Regions from separate parts of the Mesorhizobium abyssinicae genome, predicted to be linked through region 1. Evidence: riboswitches for the same ligand, from Rfam matches in the RefSeq annotation. Region 1 holds a riboswitch; each other region holds the start of a gene.
What was found. A riboswitch is a leader RNA that binds a small molecule or an ion and turns the genes downstream of it on or off. The one in region 1 is predicted to bind cobalamin.
Positions count from the first base shown of each region.

Region 2: it holds a riboswitch for cobalamin, as region 1 does, so the genes downstream of both, PU724_RS10330 (aromatic ring-hydroxylating oxygenase subunit alpha) here and PU724_RS23830 (CbtB domain-containing protein) in region 1, are expected to answer to the same signal.
Region 3: it holds a riboswitch for cobalamin, as region 1 does, so the genes downstream of both, metE (5-methyltetrahydropteroyltriglutamate--homocysteine S-methyltransferase) here and PU724_RS23830 (CbtB domain-containing protein) in region 1, are expected to answer to the same signal.

Region 1 is NZ_JARAKC010000013.1:9,726-16,567, forward strand. Features, by position in the region: gene cobD (threonine-phosphate decarboxylase CobD) at 1-331, opposite strand, end outside; gene cbiB (adenosylcobinamide-phosphate synthase CbiB) at 330-1,307, shown strand; gene cobO (cob(I)yrinic acid a,c-diamide adenosyltransferase) at 1,308-1,922, opposite strand; gene cobU (bifunctional adenosylcobinamide kinase/adenosylcobinamide-phosphate guanylyltransferase) at 1,924-2,439, opposite strand; gene PU724_RS23825 (CbtA family protein) at 2,432-3,229, opposite strand; gene PU724_RS23830 (CbtB domain-containing protein) at 3,245-3,424, opposite strand; cobalamin riboswitch at 3,462-3,655, opposite strand; gene PU724_RS23835 (gamma-glutamylcyclotransferase) at 3,720-4,412, opposite strand; gene PU724_RS23840 (aromatic ring-hydroxylating oxygenase subunit alpha) at 4,545-5,723, shown strand; gene PU724_RS23845 (heparan-alpha-glucosaminide N-acetyltransferase) at 5,852-6,842, shown strand, end outside.
Region 2 is NZ_JARAKC010000003.1:492,290-499,131, reverse strand. Features, by position in the region: gene PU724_RS10350 (ABC transporter ATP-binding protein) at 1-393, shown strand, start outside; gene PU724_RS10345 (DUF680 domain-containing protein) at 484-723, opposite strand; gene PU724_RS10340 (DUF680 domain-containing protein) at 829-1,038, opposite strand; gene PU724_RS10335 (DUF680 domain-containing protein) at 1,109-1,315, opposite strand; cobalamin riboswitch at 1,824-2,026, shown strand; gene PU724_RS10330 (aromatic ring-hydroxylating oxygenase subunit alpha) at 2,149-3,396, shown strand; gene PU724_RS10325 (FAD-binding oxidoreductase) at 3,415-4,515, shown strand; gene PU724_RS10320 (PqqD family peptide modification chaperone) at 4,664-5,092, shown strand; gene PU724_RS10315 (serine kinase) at 5,129-6,175, shown strand; gene PU724_RS10310 (glycosyltransferase family 2 protein) at 6,172-6,842, shown strand, end outside.
Region 3 is NZ_JARAKC010000032.1:42,355-49,196, forward strand. Features, by position in the region: gene PU724_RS31455 (cytochrome-c peroxidase) at 1-1,051, shown strand, start outside; gene metE (5-methyltetrahydropteroyltriglutamate--homocysteine S-methyltransferase) at 1,289-3,634, opposite strand; cobalamin riboswitch at 3,732-3,931, opposite strand; partial or broken gene PU724_RS31465 (IS630 family transposase) at 4,235-4,468, shown strand; partial or broken gene PU724_RS31470 (Mu transposase domain-containing protein) at 4,783-5,150, shown strand; gene PU724_RS31475 (hypothetical protein) at 5,618-5,824, shown strand; gene PU724_RS31480 (DUF982 domain-containing protein) at 6,003-6,305, shown strand.

The DNA.
Region 1 (6,842 bases):
CATAGGTCGGCCCGAGCACCAGCGCCTTGCCGGGCTTCACCAGCGAGGCAACGCGCGGCAGAAGGATCTGCGTGCCGGGCGCGGCCGCCACATGCGCCGCCGACGGCGCGCCATAGGCGCCGGCCGCGACCGCTCGAAGTTCGCCGAGCCGCGCCGCTTCCGGCAATCGCGACAGGGTGGTGGCGGGCAATTCGAAAATTGGATAGGAGTGCGGATTGATACCCGTCGAGAGATCGACGAAAGGCCGTGGCGCGTGAGGGAAGAGCGCGCTCGCCCGGCCAAGGGATCCGCCGTGATCCACTGCCGCAATCGCTCCATCAAGAAGCTTCATGTCGATACTGATTGCCTTCCTGTCATTGGTCATTGAGCGGGCACTCGGCTACCCGGACTGGCTGTTCGGGGCCATCGGCCATCCTGTCACCTGGTTCGGCAGGCTGATATCCTTTCTCGATCGCGCGCTCAACCGCGCCACTGATTCCGACGCGCGGCGTCGTCGCCGGGGCGTCATGGCTCTGCTGGTCATTGTTCTGGTGCCGGCGGCCATCGCCTTTGCCGTGCAGCTCCTGCTCTGGCAGATGTTTCCGGTCGGCCTCATCATCACCGCGATCCTGGCCTCGACGCTCATGTCGCAGAAGAGCCTGGCCGATCATGTCGAGGCGGTGGCCGACGCGCTCGACACCGGCGGCCTTACGCTCGGCCGCATTGCCGTCTCGCGCATCGTCGGCCGCGATCCCGAAAAGCTCGACAAGGCAGGCGTTTCCCGCGCGGCGATCGAAAGCCTGGCCGAGAATTTCTCCGACGGCATCGTCGCACCGGCCTTCTGGACCGGGGTCTGCGGCCTGGCCGGCGGCGTCGCCTACAAGGCCGCCAACACCGCCGATTCGATGATCGGCCACCGCACGCCGCGCCATGAGGCCTTCGGCTGGGCGGCGGCGCGCTTCGACGACTGGATCAACCTGCCGGCATCGCGGCTGACGGGGCTGCTGATCGTGCTGGCTGCCTTCTTCGTCAAAGGCGCGGACCCCCGCAACGCCTGGCAGGCCATGCGGCGCGACGCGAAAAAGCACCGTTCGCCCAATGCCGGCTGGCCGGAGGCCGCGATGGCCGGCGCGCTGGGTCTCGCCCTGGCCGGCCCGCGCAGCTACAGCGGCGTGGTCGTCGAGGATGCCTACATGGGCGAAGGCGGCCGGCGCGAGGCTGAAAGCCTCGACATCAGGCAGGCGCTGAAGCTCTACCAGGTGGCCGACTGGCTGCTGATCGCGCTGTTCGGCATGCTGTCGGCGCTGTTGATCTATCTGACGATGTGATCAGAACTCGATGCCTTGCTGGGCTTTCACGCCCGCCGAGAAATGGTGCTTGGTGAGGCCCATTTCGGTGACGAGATCGGCCGCCTCGACGAGCAGCGGCTTGGCGTTTCGGCCAGTGACCACGACATGCAGGTCCGCGCGGCGCGCCTTCAGCGCGGCAACGACCTTTTCCAGATCGAGATAGTCGTAGCGCAGGGCGATGTTGAGTTCGTCGAGCACGACGAGGCTGATCGACGGGTCGGCCATCAGCTCCAGTGCTTTTGCCCAGGCCGCTTCGGCGGCGGCGATATCGCGCTTCAGGTCCTGCGTCTCCCAGGTGAAGCCCTCGCCCATCGCATGCCAGACGACGCGGTCGCCGAAGGCGGCGAAGGCGTCCTTCTCGCCGGTATGCCATTTGCCCTTGATGAACTGCACGACGCCGACGCGCTTGCCGTAGCCGAGCATCCTGAGCGCCAGCCCGAAGGCGGCAGTGGTCTTGCCCTTGCCCGGGCCGGTGTTGACGATCAGCAGCCCCTTCTCGATCGTCTTTGCCGCCACCTCGGCATCCTGCACAGCCTTGCGCTTGGCCATCTTGGCGCGGTGGCGCTCGGCATCCTTGTCATCGGTCTCGGTCATCTCACTTCACCTTCAGCGGCAGACCGGCCACCATCAGCAGCACCGTATCTGCGACGGCGGCGACCTGCTGGTTGAGTCGGCCTGCCGCATCGCGAAACCGCCTCGCCAGCGCATTGTCGGGCACGATGCCCAGGCCAACCTCGTTGGACACCACGAACCACGGCCCGCGCGGCCGCGATAGAACATCCACAAGCCGCCGGCATTCCGCATCGAGGTCGCGCTCGGCCAGCATATGATTGGTCAGCCACAGAGTCAGGCAGTCGATCAACACGGGCTGATGATCGGGCAGCGCCTCGATCGCGGCGGCAAGATCGAGCGGCGCGTCGACCGTCGCCCAGCCCTCGCCGCGACGCGCCCGATGCAGCGCGATGCGCTCGCGCATCTCATCGTCATAGGCTTCCGCGGTGGCGATGTAAGCCCATGGCGAGGGACTCGCCGTCACCAGGGTTTCGGCATGCGCGCTCTTGCCGGAGCGCGCACCGCCGATGATGAAGGTCAGTCCCCTGCGATCAGGCAAAGCTGTCGCGCAGGCTGGTGGCCGTGCCGGTGAAGCGGCCGCGCACCACGCCGACGGCGGCGCCCAGCACCAGCCAGAACACCAGGTCGGTGACCGTCACCGCCACCACGAACTGGTGATGCAGGCCTTCGGGAATCGGCGTCTCGAAGCTTGCCGGCTGCGGCGCGCCGACCATGTGCGGCGCGACGATCAGGGCTACCGCCAGGATCGCCAGCGGCAGCGACTTGCGGAAAGCGATCAGGCCGAGTCCGGCGGCGGTCGCGACCGCTGTCGCCGTCCACCAGATCTGGCGCGGCAGGAGTTCGGCGGCCGGCATCGCCGGCAGTTCCGGCGGCAGGCCGAGGCACGGCGCCAGCGTGAACACGGCAAAGCCGGCGAGACCCCAGAACACGCCCTGGCGCCAGTTGCCGATACCACCGGCGAATTCCGAAACCGCGACCAGGATCAGCGCGAAGCCGATGCCGGTGACGATGTTGGCGACGACGTTGAAGGCGAAACGCTCGAAGCCGTCGGCCGGTGCCCAGCCCTCGTCTTCCGCTGGCGCGGCCGCTTCGGCCGGAGCCGGCGCGGAACTCATGGCATTTCCGGCCGGAGCGGCGGAGCTCATGGCGTCGCCGGTCTCGGCAGGCGCCGCGGCATGATCATGATGATGGCCGCCGCCGGCCTGTTCGTAGACTTCCGCCTTGAGGATCAGCGGCACGGTTGCATAGGCCTGCAGGCAAGCGAGAACGACGCCGGCCACGAGCCCTGCAATCGCCGCGATGAACACGACGTTGCGAAACAGGTTCATGATGTCAGGCCCTTGTCAGTGGCAGGGAAACGCCATCGAGTGGCGGTAGTCGTGAGCTGCGTTGTGGACCGCATCGAGATGCGAGAAGCCGACAAAGCCGACGACGAAAATGCCGAGCAACGCGGCCATGGCCAGCTGCATGAAGCGCGACTGCGAGGAGACGGAGGTGCCGAGGGAGACGGAAGCGGTCGTCATGTCTTGTCCTTTCGCCCTCCACCCGAGGGCATAGAATTCAACGTTTCTGTCGCCGGCAGGTCTCCTGGCTCGCGGATCAGCGCCCTTCCCCACCTTCCCGAGGATTTTCCTCAGTGGTCTTGGAGAGGACTACCGCACACAGTTGCGGGGGCAGCCACGGCATTGGACGAATTCGCCCTCACCGCATTCCCTCTTGGCTCCAAAAACGGAACCGACGACGGCAGGACTATAGGCAGAATCGTCGCGCCCGGCAAACCAAATTCCGGCGGCCACCAGCGCAAATGCGCCACCGGGCCTAGCTGTCCGACGCGGCAATCCGCTCGGCGACCAGATGCTGCAGCCGCCACAGATGGCGGTCATGGATGCCGCGCTGCTCGAGGTTCTTCACCGTGTTGTAAAGATAGTCTGCGCCCGATCCCCAGTGCCCGCAGGATGTCGCCAGCCTTTCCACCACCTCTTTTTCCTCGAGCGGGCGGGCATAGGTTGTGCCCTTGCGGTTGATGACGAAGGCCAGTGCCCGCAACGTGCCGCCGTCGCTCGAAAGATTGAGCAGGCGCGGATGATAGCTGGTCGGCTTCAGTGTCACCTCGCGCCGCAAAACCTTGTCGAGCTGCTGGCGCCGGTCCGCGTCGCCAAGCCTGAAGGCGACGCCCTTGCACTGCCCGCCCCGGTCCAGCGCCATCATCAGGCCAGGCTGCTCCCTGGTGCCGCGCCAGCGCGTCATCTTCATGCAGAAGGACCTGTGCCAGCCGCGCGCGACCGCAACCCGTTCCTCGACATGATCGATCTCGGGCTTCCAGATCAGCGAGCCGTAGCCGAACAGCCAGAGCGGTTCGCTGCCAGGCAGCTCAGCCTCGAGCGTGTCCAGCATCGCTTCATAGTCGGCATCGTCCAGATGCATCGCGTTGGGATCAGGCCCGCTGTCCTCGACGACGCGAAAGCAGCGCGCGACCAGCTCCTCGGTGAGCGACATTGTCCTTGGCGGCATGAACTGTCCCTGGGCACCCGACTTGTGAAGCGCCGACCTTAGGGGCGGCGATTGCGTGCCACAATGGCCACGGCGCGAGCGATTGACAAACATCCTGGCCGGGTGTCGGCTGGACCATTAAGGGAGCCGCTTATGCAGCCCAAACCGAGCGACGACCTCTACACCGGCCTGACCAGGCTTGAGCCGACCCTGCCCTCGTCGGCCTATTGGGATGCCGGAGCTTACGGTCGTGACCTCGACGCGATCTGGTACAAAAGCTGGCTGCTGGTCTGCCGCGAGGCCGACCTTGCCCAGCCGCTGGCTTTCAGGACATTCCGCGTCGGCACGCAGGAGATCGTGGTGCTGCGCGACGAGGCCGGCGAATTGCGCGCCTTCCACAACACCTGCCGGCATCGCGGCTCGCAGCTTTGCCAGGAGAGCGAGGGAAGGCTGAAGGCCAGGCTGCTGACCTGCCCCTACCACGCCTGGTCCTATTCGCTGCGCGGCGACCTCGTGCGCGTGCCGTCGAAGTCGCTGCCCGAAGGCTTCGACAAGGCCGACTATCCGCTCTATGGCGTGGCGCTGTCGGTGTGGCGCGGTTTCGTCTTCATCAACCTCGCCGAAGATGCCGCCGGCTCGGCGGAAGCCTCCTTCGACCGGGCTTCCGGCAATCTCACCAACTGGCCGCTGGAGACGCTGGTCACCGGCCATGCGCTGCGCAAGGTGATGAACTGCAACTGGAAGATCTTTTGGGAGAACTTCAACGAGTGCCTGCATTGCCCCGGCGTCCACAAGGATCTGTCGCGGTTGGTGCCGATCTATGGCCGAGGCCTGATGGCGAGGCACGACGATCCCGAATGGGCGCGCCACGCCGACAATGACGCGCCGGAATTCTCCGGCGGCCTGCGCGCCGGCGCCGAGACCTGGTCGCGCGACGGCCACGTGCACGGTCCGGTGTTTGCCGGCCTGACGCCAGCCGAATGCGCCGCCGGCCAGACCTATGCGACGTCGCTCCCCTCGATGTTCATCGTCGGCCATGTCGACTATGTCCGCACCGTGCGGCTCATACCGCTCGGCCCGGAGCAGACGGAACTCACCGCCGAATGGCTGTTTCCGGCCGAAGCGCTCGCTTCGCCCGAGGCCGATATCGACAACATCGTCGCCTTCGGCAGGCAGGTGCTGGAGGAGGACGCGGCGATCTGCGAGGTCAACCAGAAGGGCCTGCGTTCGATGCGCCACGAGGCCGGCGTGCTGATGCCGGAGGAGTACGACCTGCACCGTTTCCACGAATGGGTGCGCGCGCGGCATCAATCCTTTCCGGCTGAACGTTAAAAGCGAGTTCGGAAGCCCAGAAGAACCCGGCGGGCTGTTTCACGCCCATGCGACCGCGGTCCCGCCTTCTTTTGTCTGGCTGAACCATGATAGTCGTTTGGCATCACTGAATCGGAATGCGAGACACGATGAGCCTTCAACCGCCGGCCGAACCTGTTCAGGACACGCCGAAGCAAGGACGCATCGTCGCCATCGACATCGTGCGCGGCTTGGCCCTGCTGGCCATGGCGAGCTACCATTTCACCTGGGACCTCGAGAATTTCGGTTATACCGATCCCGGCCTCACCGCCTTCGGCTGGTGGAAGATCTACGCGCGCTGCATCGCCTCGACCTTCCTGTTCCTGGTCGGCGTCAGCCTGTTCCTCGCCCATGGAAGGCAGATCCGCTGGCCGGGCTTCTGGAAGCGCTTTGCCATGGTCGCCGTGGCGGCGCTGGCCATTTCGTTGATCACTCGCATCGCCACGCCCGATGGCTTCATCTTCTTCGGCATATTGCACGAGATCGCGCTCGCATCCCTGCTCGGCCTCGCCTTCCTGCGATTGCCCTCGCTGGTGACGATCGCGGTCGCTGCGCTTGTGATTGCCGCCCCGCTCTATCTGCGCTCGCAAGCCTTCGACCACCCGGCGCTGTGGTGGGTCGGCCTGTCGGCGACCAATCCGCGCTCCAACGACTACGTGCCGCTCTTCCCTTGGTTCGGCGCCGTGCTGCTGGGCATTGCCGCGGCGAAACTTGCCTCCACGTCCGGCGTGCTCGCCCGGCTGGCGAAGCTGGCGCCCGGCCGCTGGTCGAACCCGCTGGTCTTCATCGGCCGGCACAGCCTCGCCTTCTATCTGATCCACCAGCCGCTGCTGTTCGGCTCGGTCTGGCTGTTTTCGCAACTGATGCCGGCTGCGCCGCTGAACCAGGACGCCAGCTTCCTCAAATCCTGCCAGATATCCTGCGAGCAGCAGCGCGACAGCAAATTCTGTACGAGCTATTGTGGCTGCATGCTCGATACGCTGCGGGGCGAAGGGACGCTGGACAGGCTCTACAACGGCGACCAGACACCGGAGTTCAAGGCGCATATCGCCGATCTCGCCGGCGCCTGCACGGCGAGCACCGACGACGCGACGGAGGGAG
Region 2 (6,842 bases), on a different contig from region 1:
AACATCCTGCCGGCGAAGATCGAAAAGGCCGGCGACCCGACCGTCATCAGCCATGTCGGCGGCCGCAAGGCGACGGTGCCGATCGCCACACCCGCCTCGGCGAATGGTGCGGCGGTGAGTTTCGGCGTGCGGCCGGAAGACCTGGCGATCGCTACCGGCACCGAGTATCTGTTTGAGGGAACGGTGGACTATGTCGAGCAGCTCGGCGAGGTCCAGCTCGTCTATGTCGACATCGGCCGCGCCGACCTGCCGCTGGTGACGAAACTGCCGGGCAATGTCGAGGTCAAGCGCGGCGCTGTGCTGCGGCTCAACGCCGATCCCGGCGACCTGCACATCTTCGACGCTGACGGCCACTCCTTCACGCTTCATATGGCGGAAGCCAAGGCGGCCTGACCTTCACGTGAGACAAAAAAGGAGCGGCGGGCTGTGCCCGCCGCTCTTGCTATTTCAGCCCGGTCCATCCCGATCCGGGATGGACGGCTGTTAGCGCCCGAACAGGTTGCGGTCGCTACCCTGAGGCGCGGACTTCTCGACATCGCCCGACGAGTTCAGCAGCTTGTAGACCGGCGAGCTGGTGTCGCGCGTCGACGACGTCTGCGTGGTGTCGACGTTGGCGGCCGGCCGCTGATTGTTGATGTCGGTCCCACCAACATTGTCGTTGCGGGCATAGGCGCTGCCGGCGGCGATCAAAAGTGCGGCGGCAGTAAGAGCAATCTTCTTCATTTTGGGTACTCCTGGATTTGCGTAGGAGCGGCGGGCCAGCCGCCGCGTCCGGCTTCCGTTTGGCCGCGACCCGAACCGGAGGTCCGGGATCGCGGTCCGGTCGGTTTAGTTGTTGCCGAAGAGGTTACGGTCGCTGCCCTGGTTGGCGGGCTGCTCGGCGGCCGGTTCCGACTTCTTGATCGATGCCGTGTACGAGCTGTCGACGGCAGCAGCGGGCTGATTGGCACCGTTGGAACCGTAATTGTCGCTGCCGGATGCGAAAGCGCCGCCCGAGATGGCCAGAAGGGCCGCTGTGGCAAGGATGATCTTCTTCATTTTAGTGCTCCTGAATTTCTGACGATCCCGAGCGGCAGGCTCTTGCCCACCGCGGGTCAGGGATCGTGTGTTAGTTGTTGCCGAACAGGTTGCGGTCCGAGCCCTGTGCCGGTGTCTGAGCGGCGGGTTCCGACTTCTCGATCGAAGCCGTGTACGAGCTGTCGACGGCAGCGGCGGGCTGATTGGCACCGTTCGAACCGTAATTGTCGCTGCCACCAGCAAAGGCGCTGCCGGAAATGGCCAGAAGGGCGGCGGCAGTAAGAGCAATCTTTTTCATTTTTGGTACTCCAGTATATTTTTTCCGTCCGTCTAGCGGCGTGTCTTGGGAGGAAATCGCGTCGTTCGGACAGCCCCGATGTGGGAGAGCTATCGGCCGCTTTCCAATCACGAAGTTTTTCCGTCTGGCCTATGAATCTGCACCTTGAAATTGTACCAAGGCCATCTACACGTGACGAAATGCGAAGCAATATCAATTGGTTGATCAAATCGTCCATCGAGCCAAGTGACGATTCCGAAGATCTGCGTTCACACCGTCCTGCACGCATTGTCAACAGAAACGAACCGTTCGGTTCGATTTTAGAATCTCCTAATAGTCACTTTTCTATACTGTTAACCAATTCAGAGCCGCCCAGGGCCGATTCGAACACGGTTTTCTCCGCCTCGATTCGCATGCGGCAGCGTGTGACATCGGTCGCCTTGCAGGGCCAATATCAGCTTCATGGGTCGTGTCGCGCCGCATGGATGCGATGTCGTTTTCATGCCGATGGCGCGGCGGCTGTCGTGATTAAGATCAGACCATCTCAGGTGCCGCTCCGTGACGACGGGACGGAGAATTGGGAAGCCGGTCAGAACCCGGCGCTGCCCCCGCAACGGTGGTGGAGTTCAAAGTCGCGACGGGAGACCACTGGGCCATCGGCCTGGGAAGGTGCCGCGACCGCCCGCCAGGGCACTCCAGAGCCCGGAAACCAGCCAGGGATACTTGAACTCGACTGATCGCGGTGGGCGGTCAAGAGGCGAATGGTGCGTGCCCGGCCATGCCGGCGGCGGTCGTTCTTCTCAATCACCACCAGTTCAGTCCTTGAAGCGGTGCGACAAACGCGAGGACAGGACATGGATGCGCGCAACGACATGCTGAGGCTGCTGCACGGCCGCAGGCCGGGCTTTTCGCTTGAACAGCCTTTCTATACCGACCCGGACTATTTCAAGCTCGACATGGAGCTGATCTGGTACCGCGACTGGCTGTTCATCGGCCACGATTGCGAATTGCCGAAGCCGGGCTGCTACATCACCGCGCAGGTCGGCGACTATCCGGTAGTCCTGGTTCGCGACCAGCAAGGCAGGGTCAATGCCTTCCATAATTCCTGCCGCCATCGCGGCAGCCGCGTCTGCAACGCCGAGAAGGGCACCGCGGCGAAGCTCGTCTGCCCCTATCATCAATGGACCTACGAGCTCGACGGCAGGCTGCTGTTCGCCCGCCAGATGGCGGATGGTTTCGACAAGAGCCAGTTCGGCCTGAAGCCGGTCGCTTGCGAAAGCGTCGGCGGCTACATCTTCATCTGCCTGGCGAAGGAGCCCGCCGATTTCGCGCTAATGCGCGCCATGATCGAACCCTATCTCCTGCCGCATCGGTTGAGCGAAGCGAAGGTCGCTTTCGAATCGACCATCGTCGAGAAGGGCAACTGGAAGCTGGTCTGGGAAAACAACCGCGAGTGCTACCATTGCGCCGGCAACCATCCCGAACTCTGCAAGACCTTCCCCGAGGCGCCGACGGTGACCGGCGTGCATGGTGCCGAAAGCGATCCCGAGATGCAGGCGCATTGGGCGAAATGCGAGGCGGCGGGCCTGCCGAGCAAGTTCCGCATCGACCCGGCGGGACAGTATCGCGCCACCCGCGCGCCGCTCTTGCGCGACGCCGTCAGCTACACGATGAGCGGCAAGCGCGCGGTGAGGAAGAACCTTTCCACGAGCGTCTCGGCGGACCGCATCGGCACGTTGATGCACTATCACTATCCGACCACCTGGAACCATATCCTGATCGACCATGCCGTCACCTTCCGGGTGCTGCCGATCAGCGCCACCGAAACCGCGGTGACGACGAAATGGCTGGTCCACAAGGATGCGGTGGAAGGCGTCGATTACGATCTTGCCGAACTCACCCATGTCTGGACCGAGACCAACGACCAGGATCGCCGCATCGTCGAGGAAAATGCTTTCGGCATCCTCTCGCCGGCCTATGAGCCCGGCCCCTATTCGGAGCAGCATGAGGGCGGCGTCATCCAGTTCGTCGAATGGTACGCCTCCTTCATGGGCCCGCGCCTTGCCGAAGGCGGCCGGCCGGCGCTGCGCAGCGTTGCTTGAGGTGAAGGGATGAACGCGATGACGGATCTCGCCCTCTATCGCCATCTCGACGAGATGGCGCCCTGGAACGACCGGCTGCAGGTGCTGGAGGTGATCGGCGTCAGCGACGAGGCGCCGGACGTCAAGACCTTCACCTTCCGCTCCGACAACCAGACCTGGTTCCGCTACAAGCCCGGCCAGTTCGTGACGCTGGAACTGCCGGTCGCCGACGGACCGCTGATGCGCACCTACACGCTGTCCTCATCGCCCTCGCGGCCGTTCTCGATCGCGGTGACGGTGAAGGCGCAGGCCGGCAGCATCGGCACGCGCTGGATGTTCGACAATCTCAAGCCCGGCGCCCATGTGAAGGCCTATGGCCCGGCCGGCGATTTCTCGCTGCACAGCCATCCGGCGGCCAAGTACCTGTTCATCTCGGCCGGCTCCGGCGTAACACCGATGATGTCGATGCTGCGCTGGCTGAACGACTGCGCGCCCTGGACCGATGTCGGCTTCGTCAACTGCGCACGCAGGGCGGAAGAGATCATTTTTCGCAAGGAGCTTGAATTGCTGGGCAGCCGCATGCCCGGCCTGTCGCTCGGCTTCATGATCGAGGAACGCTCCAGCCGCGAGGGCTGGTTCGGTCATATGGGCCGCATCGACGCCATTCGCCTGCCGCTGCTCGCTCCCGACTTCCGCGAGCGCGAGATATTCTGCTGCGGCCCCGACCCGTTCATGCGCGCGGTGCGGCAGATGTTGGAGGCGGCGGGCTTCGACATGGCCAGGTATCACCAGGAAAGCTTTGCCGCGCCGACGGTGGAGGAAGTGCCGGCGCCGTTCGCGCTGCCGGGCGACGGCGGCGTCGAGACCCCCGTCGAGGCCGCGACGCCGGTGCGCTTCTCGCTTTCCGACGTCGACGCCGAATGCCTTGCCGGACAGACCGTGCTGCAGACGGCGCGCGCCTCGGGCGTCAGGATCCCGGCCGCCTGCGAGTTCGGCCTCTGCGGCACCTGCAAGGTCAGGAAGGTCTCTGGCGAGGTCGCGATGAGCCACAATGGCGGCATTCTCGATCACGAGATCGACGACGGCTTCATCCTTGCCTGCTGCTCGAGGCCGCTGACGCGGCTGGAAATCGAGGCCTGATTCCGCCGCGTAGACCCCAAGAATGGCAAGCGGCCTGCCGTGTCCGTCGTCTTGCCAAGCCAGAACCGAGTGTTTACAGGCCTTCCTCGGGGAGAGCGGCCGCCGCAAAGGCGGTTGCTTGCGCGAGCCATGAAGTGGGGCAGGGACAATGCCGCAAGCCAATGTCTACGCAGTCGCGAGCAAGGATATCGTTTTCGAATCCTTCGACGGCGAAGCTGTCGTGCTTGATCTGGCGAGCGGGAAGTATTTCGGGTTCTCCGATTCGGGCAGCCGGGTCTGGCAGGCGCTGTCTTCGGGCGTCGGTGCGCAGGCGCTGGCCGGATCGATAGCCGGCGCAGCGGCGACCGGCGCGACCGGGCTTGACGCCTTCATTGCGCAATTGGTCGAGCTCGGACTGCTGGTGCCTTCCGATGGCACGGCGCAGCCGCTGCCGGACGAACTGGCTGCCGAACTTGCGGTGGCAAACGAGCCGCTCAATGTGAGCGTCCATGACGATCTCGCCGACCTGATCATCGTCGACCCGATCCACGAGGTCGAGGAGCCTCTCGGCTGGCCGGCAGTCAAGCAGGCATCCTGAGAGATCGGCAGCACGTCGGCCGAGCCGGGATAGACCATGCCGCGTGTGACCCTTGAGACATTGCCGGACTACGCCCGCTATCTCATCGCGGCCGCCGAAGACGCGGCGCTCTTTCCGGTCACGCGGACAGTCCGCCTGCCCGCCCTTGAACTGACCGTGCATCTCGAGCCCGGCGCGCTGGCCGACGCGCTTGGCCATGCCTTTGTCGAGGCCGGGGACGATCAGCCGGGATTGCCCGCTTGCCGCATTTTCGTAGGCCATCCCGGCATTGGCGGCATGCCCGAGCCGGCACGATGGGGGGACGCGCATTTCACCGAACACGGTTTCGCGCAGCGTCTCGCCGGCGCCGGTTTGCGCGGCCACTACTTTCACGATCTCGATTTCTGGCAGGTCTACGATCCGCAGCGGCGCGTCGGCGTGCAGTTGATGCGGGCGGCGGATGCCTTTCCGCCGTGGGAAACGGGTTCGCCGCTGCGCGCCTTCCTGCACTGGGAATACGGCGCGCGCGGCATGCGGCTCGCCCATGCCGGCACGCTCGGTGCCGACGGCAGCGGCGTGCTGCTCGCCGGCGCCGGCGGCGCCGGAAAATCAGGCACGGTCGTAGCCGGGCTGCTCAACGGGCTCGACAGTGTCGGCGACGACTATGTGCTGGTCGATCTTTCGAGCAGCGTGATCGCCCGGCCGCTATTTTCGGTGCTCAAGCAGGACCCGAAGGGATTTGCCCGGCTCGGACTGAAAGACCGACTGGGCAGCGACAGGCCGCTCAACTGGCAAGGCAAGCATGTTTTCCACATAGGGGATATCGCCTCCAGGCCGATCCCCGGCACGCTGGACATCGTTGCGCTGATGGTGCCACATATCGGCGCTGGTGGGACAAGCTCGATCATGCCGATGTCGCGCAGGGACGCCATGATTGCGCTGGCGCCGTCGGGGATCGCGCAGATGCCGGGCGAGCGGGAAAGCGGCTTTCGCTTCTTCAGCGATCTTACCCGACTGCTGCCGTGCTACCGTCTGTCCCTGGGCACGGATCCCGGCGAGATCGCCGGCACCATTGCGGATTTCCTCGCGCGGGGCGCTTCGTGAAACTGAGCGTGATCATGCCGGTCTACAACCGCGAGCGCTATGTCGTCCCGGCATTGCGTTCGCTGCTCAGGCAATGCGACGCCGCCGATCTCGACATCATCGTCATCGACGACGGCTCGACCGACGGTTCAGCCGACGCCGTGCGCTCGATGATTGGCGAGAGCCCCTGCATCCGCCTGTTCCAGCAACAGAACGCGGGCGTGACCCGGGCCCGCAACACCGGGCTCAGGCTGCTCAAGCCGGACACCGAGCTGGTTTCTTTCCTCGATTCCGACGACATCTCGCCGGCCGGGCGTTTCGAGGCCGATGTCGAGCTGTTCCGGAAAGATCCCGGCCTTGAGCTCAGCTATTCGAGAATGATGCTGGTCGACAACATCGATGACGAGCGGTTGGAGCCGGCCGCGGACAGCTACCGCATCACCGTCCGCGGCATCCACCTGTCCTCGGCGATCTTCTCGCGCCGCCTGGTCGAGCGCATTGGCTGGTTCGACGAGGAGTTCGCCCAGGCGGAAGACACGGACTATCTGCTTCGCGGCTTCGAGATCGGCCCCCGTTATGTGCTCCCGGAAACGGTGGCGCTCTATTACCGCCGGCATCCCGGCAACATGACCAAGCAGGAAGATGTCCAGTCGCGCGAGTTCCTGCGCGCCATATACAAATCGATGAA
Region 3 (6,842 bases), on a different contig from region 1:
AGTCCTGTTGACTACGATGGCTATCGCCGTGCCCGCAGCCGCCGCTTTTGCTGATCAAGCGATCCCCGAACACCTCAGAGAAACCGCTCTGGCCACTTTCAAGCCTTTAGCATCTATCACACCGGCAGTCACCAACAACCCGATTACCCCAGCGAAGATCGCTCTCGGCAAGGCAATCTTCTTCGATCCACGCGTCTCGGCATCAGGCGTCTTCTCATGCAATTCGTGCCACAACTTGGCAACTGGGGGCGACGACAACCGTGAGACTTCGATCGGCCATGGTTGGCAAAAAGGGCCGCGCAACGCGCCCACGGTTTTGAACGCTGTCTTCAACATCGCGCAGTTCTGGGATGGTCGCGCCGAAGACCTCAAGGCCCAAGCCAAGGGACCAGTGCAAGCCGCTGTCGAAATGGCCAACACACCGGATCAACTCGTCGCCACGCTCAAGTCGATGCCGCAATATGTCGAGTGGTTCAACGCAGCTTTCCCGGATGAAGCCGATCGCGTCACCTTCGAAAACTTCACCAAGGCAATCGAAGCCTTCGAGGCGACACTGGTCACGCCAGCCCCTTTCGATGATTTCCTCAATGGTGATGACGCCGCCATGACAACCGAACAAAAACAGGGTCTGGCACTTTTCATGGACAAAGGCTGCTCGTCCTGCCATGCCGGTGTCAACGTTGGCGGGGACGGCTACTACCCATTCGGCCTTGTTGAAAGGCCCAGCGCTGACATCCTGCCGGAAAATGACAAGGGCCGATTGGCGGTCACCAATAAAGCCGAAGATTCTTATGTCTTCCGCGTGGCGCCGCTGCGCAATGTAACGCTCACCGCGCCGTATTTTCATTCGGGCAAGGTATGGGATCTGAAACAGGCCGTGGCCATCATGGGAAAGACTCAACTCGGCGAAGAATTGACGACAGAAGAAGTCGACCGGCTCGTTGCCTTCCTTAACGCGTTGACCGGAAGGGTGCCCAACGTCGTCTATCCCATTTTACCGGCCGAAACCGCGACAACGCCTCGACCTGTGTCGCGGATTTCAGGAAAATAAATGGCCTGAGCTTCGGAAAGTCGCAAAAAACGGTAATAGCGAACCATCACTGAGAGGGAGGCCACTCGGCTTCCACCAAGTCCCCTGATCTAATCTAAACGCGCAGACGGCGCTTCCGTCGCCTGCTCGTCGCGATGGCATCATGTTGCCAGGACGTTCTGCGAGCCGAGGCGTTTTCGCGGGATTCGAGGCAGCGTTAGCCGTTGACTCGCCACATGACGAGAATTCGGCAAAGCCTCAGACCTCCACTCTCTCCCGGAGCGCGCGTGCTGCAGCGACCATGTTCAGGAGGGCAGGGCGGACCTCCTCCCAATTGCGTGTTTTGAGGCCACAGTCGGGGTTTACCCAAAGGTGACCATCAGACAAGCGCTCGCGGGCAAGCATGAGGAGGGCCGAAATCTCGGCGACTTCCGGAACGCGCGGTGAGTGGATGTCATAGACTCCGGGACCGATTTCGTTCGGATATTTAGAGCTCGTAAAGGCGTCCAGCAGTTCCATTGCCGAGCGCGATGTCTCAATCGAAATTACATCAGCGTCCAGCTCAGCGATCGCGTCGATGATCTCGTTGAACTCCGAATAGCACATGTGGGTATGGATCTGAGTCGAGTCCTTTACACCTGTTGAAGCGATCCGGAAGCATTCGACCGACCAGTCGAGATAGACCTTCCAGTCGCACTTGCGCAGTGGCAAGCCTTCGCGAAACGCGGCCTCGTCGATCTGGATCATCCTTGCGCCGAATCTTTCGAGGTCCGTCACTTCATCGCGAATAGCGAGCGCGATCTGGCGGCAGACCTCGGAGCGGGGTACGTCATCGCGAACAAAAGACCAATTGAGAATGGTCACCGGGCCTGTAAGCATTCCCTTCACAGGCTTTTGCGTAAGCGACTGGGCGAATTGCCACCAGCGCACCGTCATCGGATTGGGGCGCGATACGTCGCCGAAGATGATGGGGGGACGCACGCAGCGCGACCCATAGCTCTGCACCCAGGCATGTTCGGTGAAGGCGAAGCCGGAAAGTTGCTCGCCGAAATGCTGTACCATGTCGTTTCGTTCGAACTCGCCATGCACCAGCACGTCCAGCCCGATCTCCTCCTGCCAGCGAATAGCAGCCTCGGTCTCCTTCTTCAGAAAGGTTTCGTAATCGACATAGCTGAGATGGCCCTTCCCGTGAGCGGACCGCGCCTTGCGCACCTGAGGCGTCTGCGGAAAGGATCCAATGGTCGTCGTAGGGAACGGCGGCAGGCCGAGCGTGCTGGCCTGGACCTTGGAACGGTCGGCAAATGCGCTCTTTCGTTGCTTCATAGCGCCGTTGATGTCGGCGATCCGCCCTTCAACGAGCGGGTCATGGACCTTCGTGGATGTTGCGCGAGTCGAGGCAGCCTCGTCAGAAGCTTTCAACTCGCCAGCCACGGCATCTCTACCTTGGGACAAAGCCCGAGCCACGATGACCAGCTCGTCGGTCTTCTGGGCCGCGAAGGCGAGCCACGACCTGATGTTCGCATCCAGTACCGTCTCCATACGCAAGTCGATCGGCACATGCAGCATCGAGCACGAAGGCGCGATCTCGACTCGGTCCAACGGCCAGCCCGCGACGATCGGCTTGATGCGGTCGAGAATGGCAGTGAGGTTCGCGCGCCAGACGTTGCGGCCATTGATCAAGCCAAGCGATAACACCAGATCCTTAGGCGCGAGCCGACCAGCCGTCTCCAACTGTTCAGGAGCACGCGAGAGATCAAGATGCAGGCCGGCCAAAGGCAGCGATATCGCCGTCTCGAGATTGTCCCCCAGCGGCCCGAAATAAGTAGCCAGCATGATCTTCAGCTCGGGCGCGGCCTTCGACAGCTGCCCATAGGCAAATTCAAGTGCGGCTCGTTCGTTCGGGTTTAGATCGAGCACAAGCGCTGGCTCATCGATCTGCACCCAGTCGGCTCCCGAAAGTTTCAACCTCCGCAGGAGTTGCTCGTAGACGGGCAGAAGCCGCGGCAGCAGCGTGAGGGGATTGAAACCTTGGGCAGGTGACTTCGCCAGCTTGAGAAAAGTGACCGGTCCAAGGATGACCGGGCGTGTATGAATGCCCAGGGCTTTAGCCTCGAGGAAGTAATCAACCGGTTTGGTCGACGAGAGTGTGAACGCCTGATCGTCGTCAAGTTCCGGCACAATGTAATGATAGTTGGTGTCGAACCATTTGGTCATTTCCATCGCGGTTAGGGCAGGGCAAGCCGCATCCTCCCGACCAGAGTCGCAATTCCCCGTCTGACCTTGGTTGCCACGGGCCATGGCGAAATAGATGTCGAGTGGGACCTCGCCGCTATTCCATGCGTAGCGGGACGGCACAGCGCCGACCATGGCGGCGGTGTCGAGTACATGGTCGTAGAGCGAAAAGTCGTTCGACGGGATTTTCGACACACCGCGATCGCGCTGCTCCTCCCAGCTCGCGGCACGGAGCGCCTTTGCCGTCGCGAGAAGCTCGGCAGCGCAAGATTTTCCGGACCAATAGCTTTCAACTGAGAATTTCAATTCCCGCCTGCGACCGATACGCGGCACACCAAGCGTTGCTACAGGAATTTGCTGAGAGAGAGTCATGCGATACCCCGATGGTTGGGGCGTGGGGGACAACGAAGGCGCCATTAGGCCGGTACGAACGCCGGGCTGCCAGCGGCCACCGAGACACCCCGCCCGTGGACAATAGTTCGCCGTGGCAGGTCTCCTAGCTCGGGGGTCATAGCCTCTACCCGTCTTGCCGAGGCTGTTCGCCTCAGTGACATAAGTGGGGTCGGCTCGCCTCTAACAGTTGCGGGGGCAGCGCCGGCATCGCACCGGCTTCCCTCTTAGCTCCGCTGCGGCTGCGCCGTACGGAGAACCATGGCTTGGACACAATCACAGCAGTGCGCTCTCTTGTCAACCGCGCATAAAGAAATCTTTATGTCATTATGTGAACGCATTTGTATTATCGCAGTGATTTCCAAGTCGCGTGAGGGTCGAACAAGGGGCGTTCGGATCGTGAATATGTTTAATGCGGCACGCGAGAAGGCAGATTGGCTACATGAAGCAGACCTTGGCTGCTGCAGGGACCGAGCCAAATCGACAAATGGGCGCGCTGTGCAGAACTGTGACAGACGGCGGTTCGGCCCGGCCGCGCAAGGGTCGTTAGCCGCGCCTTTGGTCGGACCGATTGGGGCGCGAACGCAGTGTGTCTGGCTCGACGCCGTCGAGGGCTTCTTCACCGCGCTGTCGAAGCGACGCCTCAAGCGAGGCGGCTTTCAACCTGTCGTCCTCCTGTAGGGGCCATCAACCGCTTCCTCGCCGAGCATAATCCGACAACCCAAACGCTTCACTTGGACCGCCGACCCGGACAAAATCATCGCCGCCGTCAAACCTGGGCACCAAGGGTTGGATTCAATCCACTACTATGGATAGCGACTACTGCTCGAAAAGAAGTGCCAAGGTGGGGCCAGCCGCGCGCTCGTACTCGGCTTATATCCGATTCCAGATGCAGTTCATTTCGGGCAACCTAACGCAATAAAAGGGGTAGAAGCACGCAAACTGGCATCTCTGTTCAAGCTCGGTGAGGATTTACTTTTAACGCTTCATGGCCGCGCCGGGCGGCTCGCTCCAGACGCGAGGTGCTCGGCCTGCAGTTCTGCTTCACGCCATCCCAGGCGGAGTCAGGATTGGCGCGTTCAAGGGCGCAACAAAGCTGCCCCAGACGAAGCAGAGGGGAAAGACGAACGCGGGTCGGCTACGTCAAGAAGAACGCGAACGCCGGCCGGCGGTTCGAGAGCTGGGCGGCGTTCGAGGCGCATCTGGATCGGTGGACGCGCGAGGTTGCCGACCAGGGAGAACAACCGGCGTTGCACCCGTGGAACGTTTTGCCGCTGAAGCTCGAGCGCTCCGCGCGCTTTCCGGCAGCTCGCCGTTGGGCACCTGCAGGACCTGATCCGCAAGGTCCAGGCCGACTGTGCGATCGATCTGGATACTAACAGCTACTCAGTGCCCTGGCGCCTGATCGGCGAGAGCGTCCAGGTCGTGGTGTTGGCTGGCTGTGTGATCATCCGTCATGCGGCCAGATGGTAGCGATCATGCCCTGTGCCAGGGGCAGTGGTACAATTGCGAAAAGGGTTTCGGCTTCATTGCTCCTGAAACGGTGAGAAGGACGTCTTCGTTCATGCCACCGCGCAGACCCGCTCAGGACTGAGCATCCGGCGCGCGCGTGTGGCCCTATTACCTGCTGAACGCCAAGTTCAAGCTGGTCGCAGACTGCGTCAAGGACCCCAAAGCAGAGGACACGCTGCTCCAGCGCACGCTTATCAAGGCTTCGCCGGACGCATGGAGGGGCAGAAGGTGTTTGTCCAATGCGGGCAGGGCAAGAAAGGCCTGGAAGTTCGGAATATTCGCCTCGCTTAGCCAAATGCGTTGGCCCAACCGAAATCGCGCCTCAGACAAAGAAAAAGCCCGCTGCCGGGAGGAGGTGGCAGCGGGCTCTATTTCGAATGAGACGCGGGAGGAGGTGCGCCCCACTCAACGTCGGCACCTCATCTGGGAGGAGTAGATGGCCGAGAGGAGTAGATGGCCGACAACATGACCATACCGATAGCAACTGATATTGCAATGCACAAATTTTTTATCGCAAGTGCGAAATCGTGCCGGATCCGCTTAGTCGAGCCTGAAAAGTCCGGTCAGGCTGCGGCTTTGTTGCGGGCACGCTTGGCAGTGCCGGCGCGCGCTCTTGCGCACTTTAGAACGGCGGTGATGAATCACTTTATAGCTCAATAATGACGGCCGCGTTTCATAGCAAGCAAGCCATGCATGATGTTGCGGATCGCTACCCGGCCGCAATCGCGGATCTTTCTCGTGAACCGTCATCGCCCTGACAACACATTGTGCCATGGTCGCCGCGTCGATGCGGCGCCTCTTCACGCAAATTGGCTTATTTGGAAGGTTGGAGGAACGAATGAACGCTGAGGTTTTCAGCAGCCCCCTTTTCGTGAAGCGGGCTACGCACATCATCCAAGAGATTGCCGGCCTTGCGGATGCAATCGATTTTCTCAATGAATGGCCGGCAGATCGCAGAGACCTGATCCACGAAGCCGCCCTGAGAGCATGCTACGATGCATACGACGGGCGCAAGCCGGTAAGCACGGCGCAAAATGCCTTTTTTGGCTTTGCGAAGCGGGTCGCCATATTGGAAGATCCAACCTCCGCGATGCAGTGGATCGCCGCCTGCAGATCTGGCAGTGGAAAAGTGCCGGTGTAGACTTCGACGACGGGGTTGAGACTGGCGCAAGGCGCGTCAAAGAGTGCAGTGTGTCCAGATTTCACAGCTAGACCACACGAACGAGAAGCAGGTACTCACCACCGACTGCAAAACCGCAGATCGCACGCAACCCTCATGGCGATCGCTTGCTGGCTAGGTTCGGCGGCGTAGATGCAGCGGTCGCATTCGGGTAGTAAATAAACGCGACCGGGCTTGTTTGCCGTGGAGGAGGGGAGAGATGACCGGCTTGATCGGCTGAGAGGCCAGGCGTTGTTCAGGTTAGCCGCCGCAGCTTGGAGCGAATCGCGTTGACGTCAATGACGCAGCCGCTATTTTGCTCCGAGATCTGCATCATGAGACCGATAAACGCAGAATAACGATGGGTACCTGCCTGCAGGTGTTATGCGGTAAGACCCATCCACCAGCCGCTAGATAGCTTTCGTCGCAGCCGCGCTCGAAGCGCGCATTCTACGCAGCGTTGAGATTTAGGACGCCGCTCATTGAATCTCGGCCATCTGCGCATAGCTACTTGGCGCG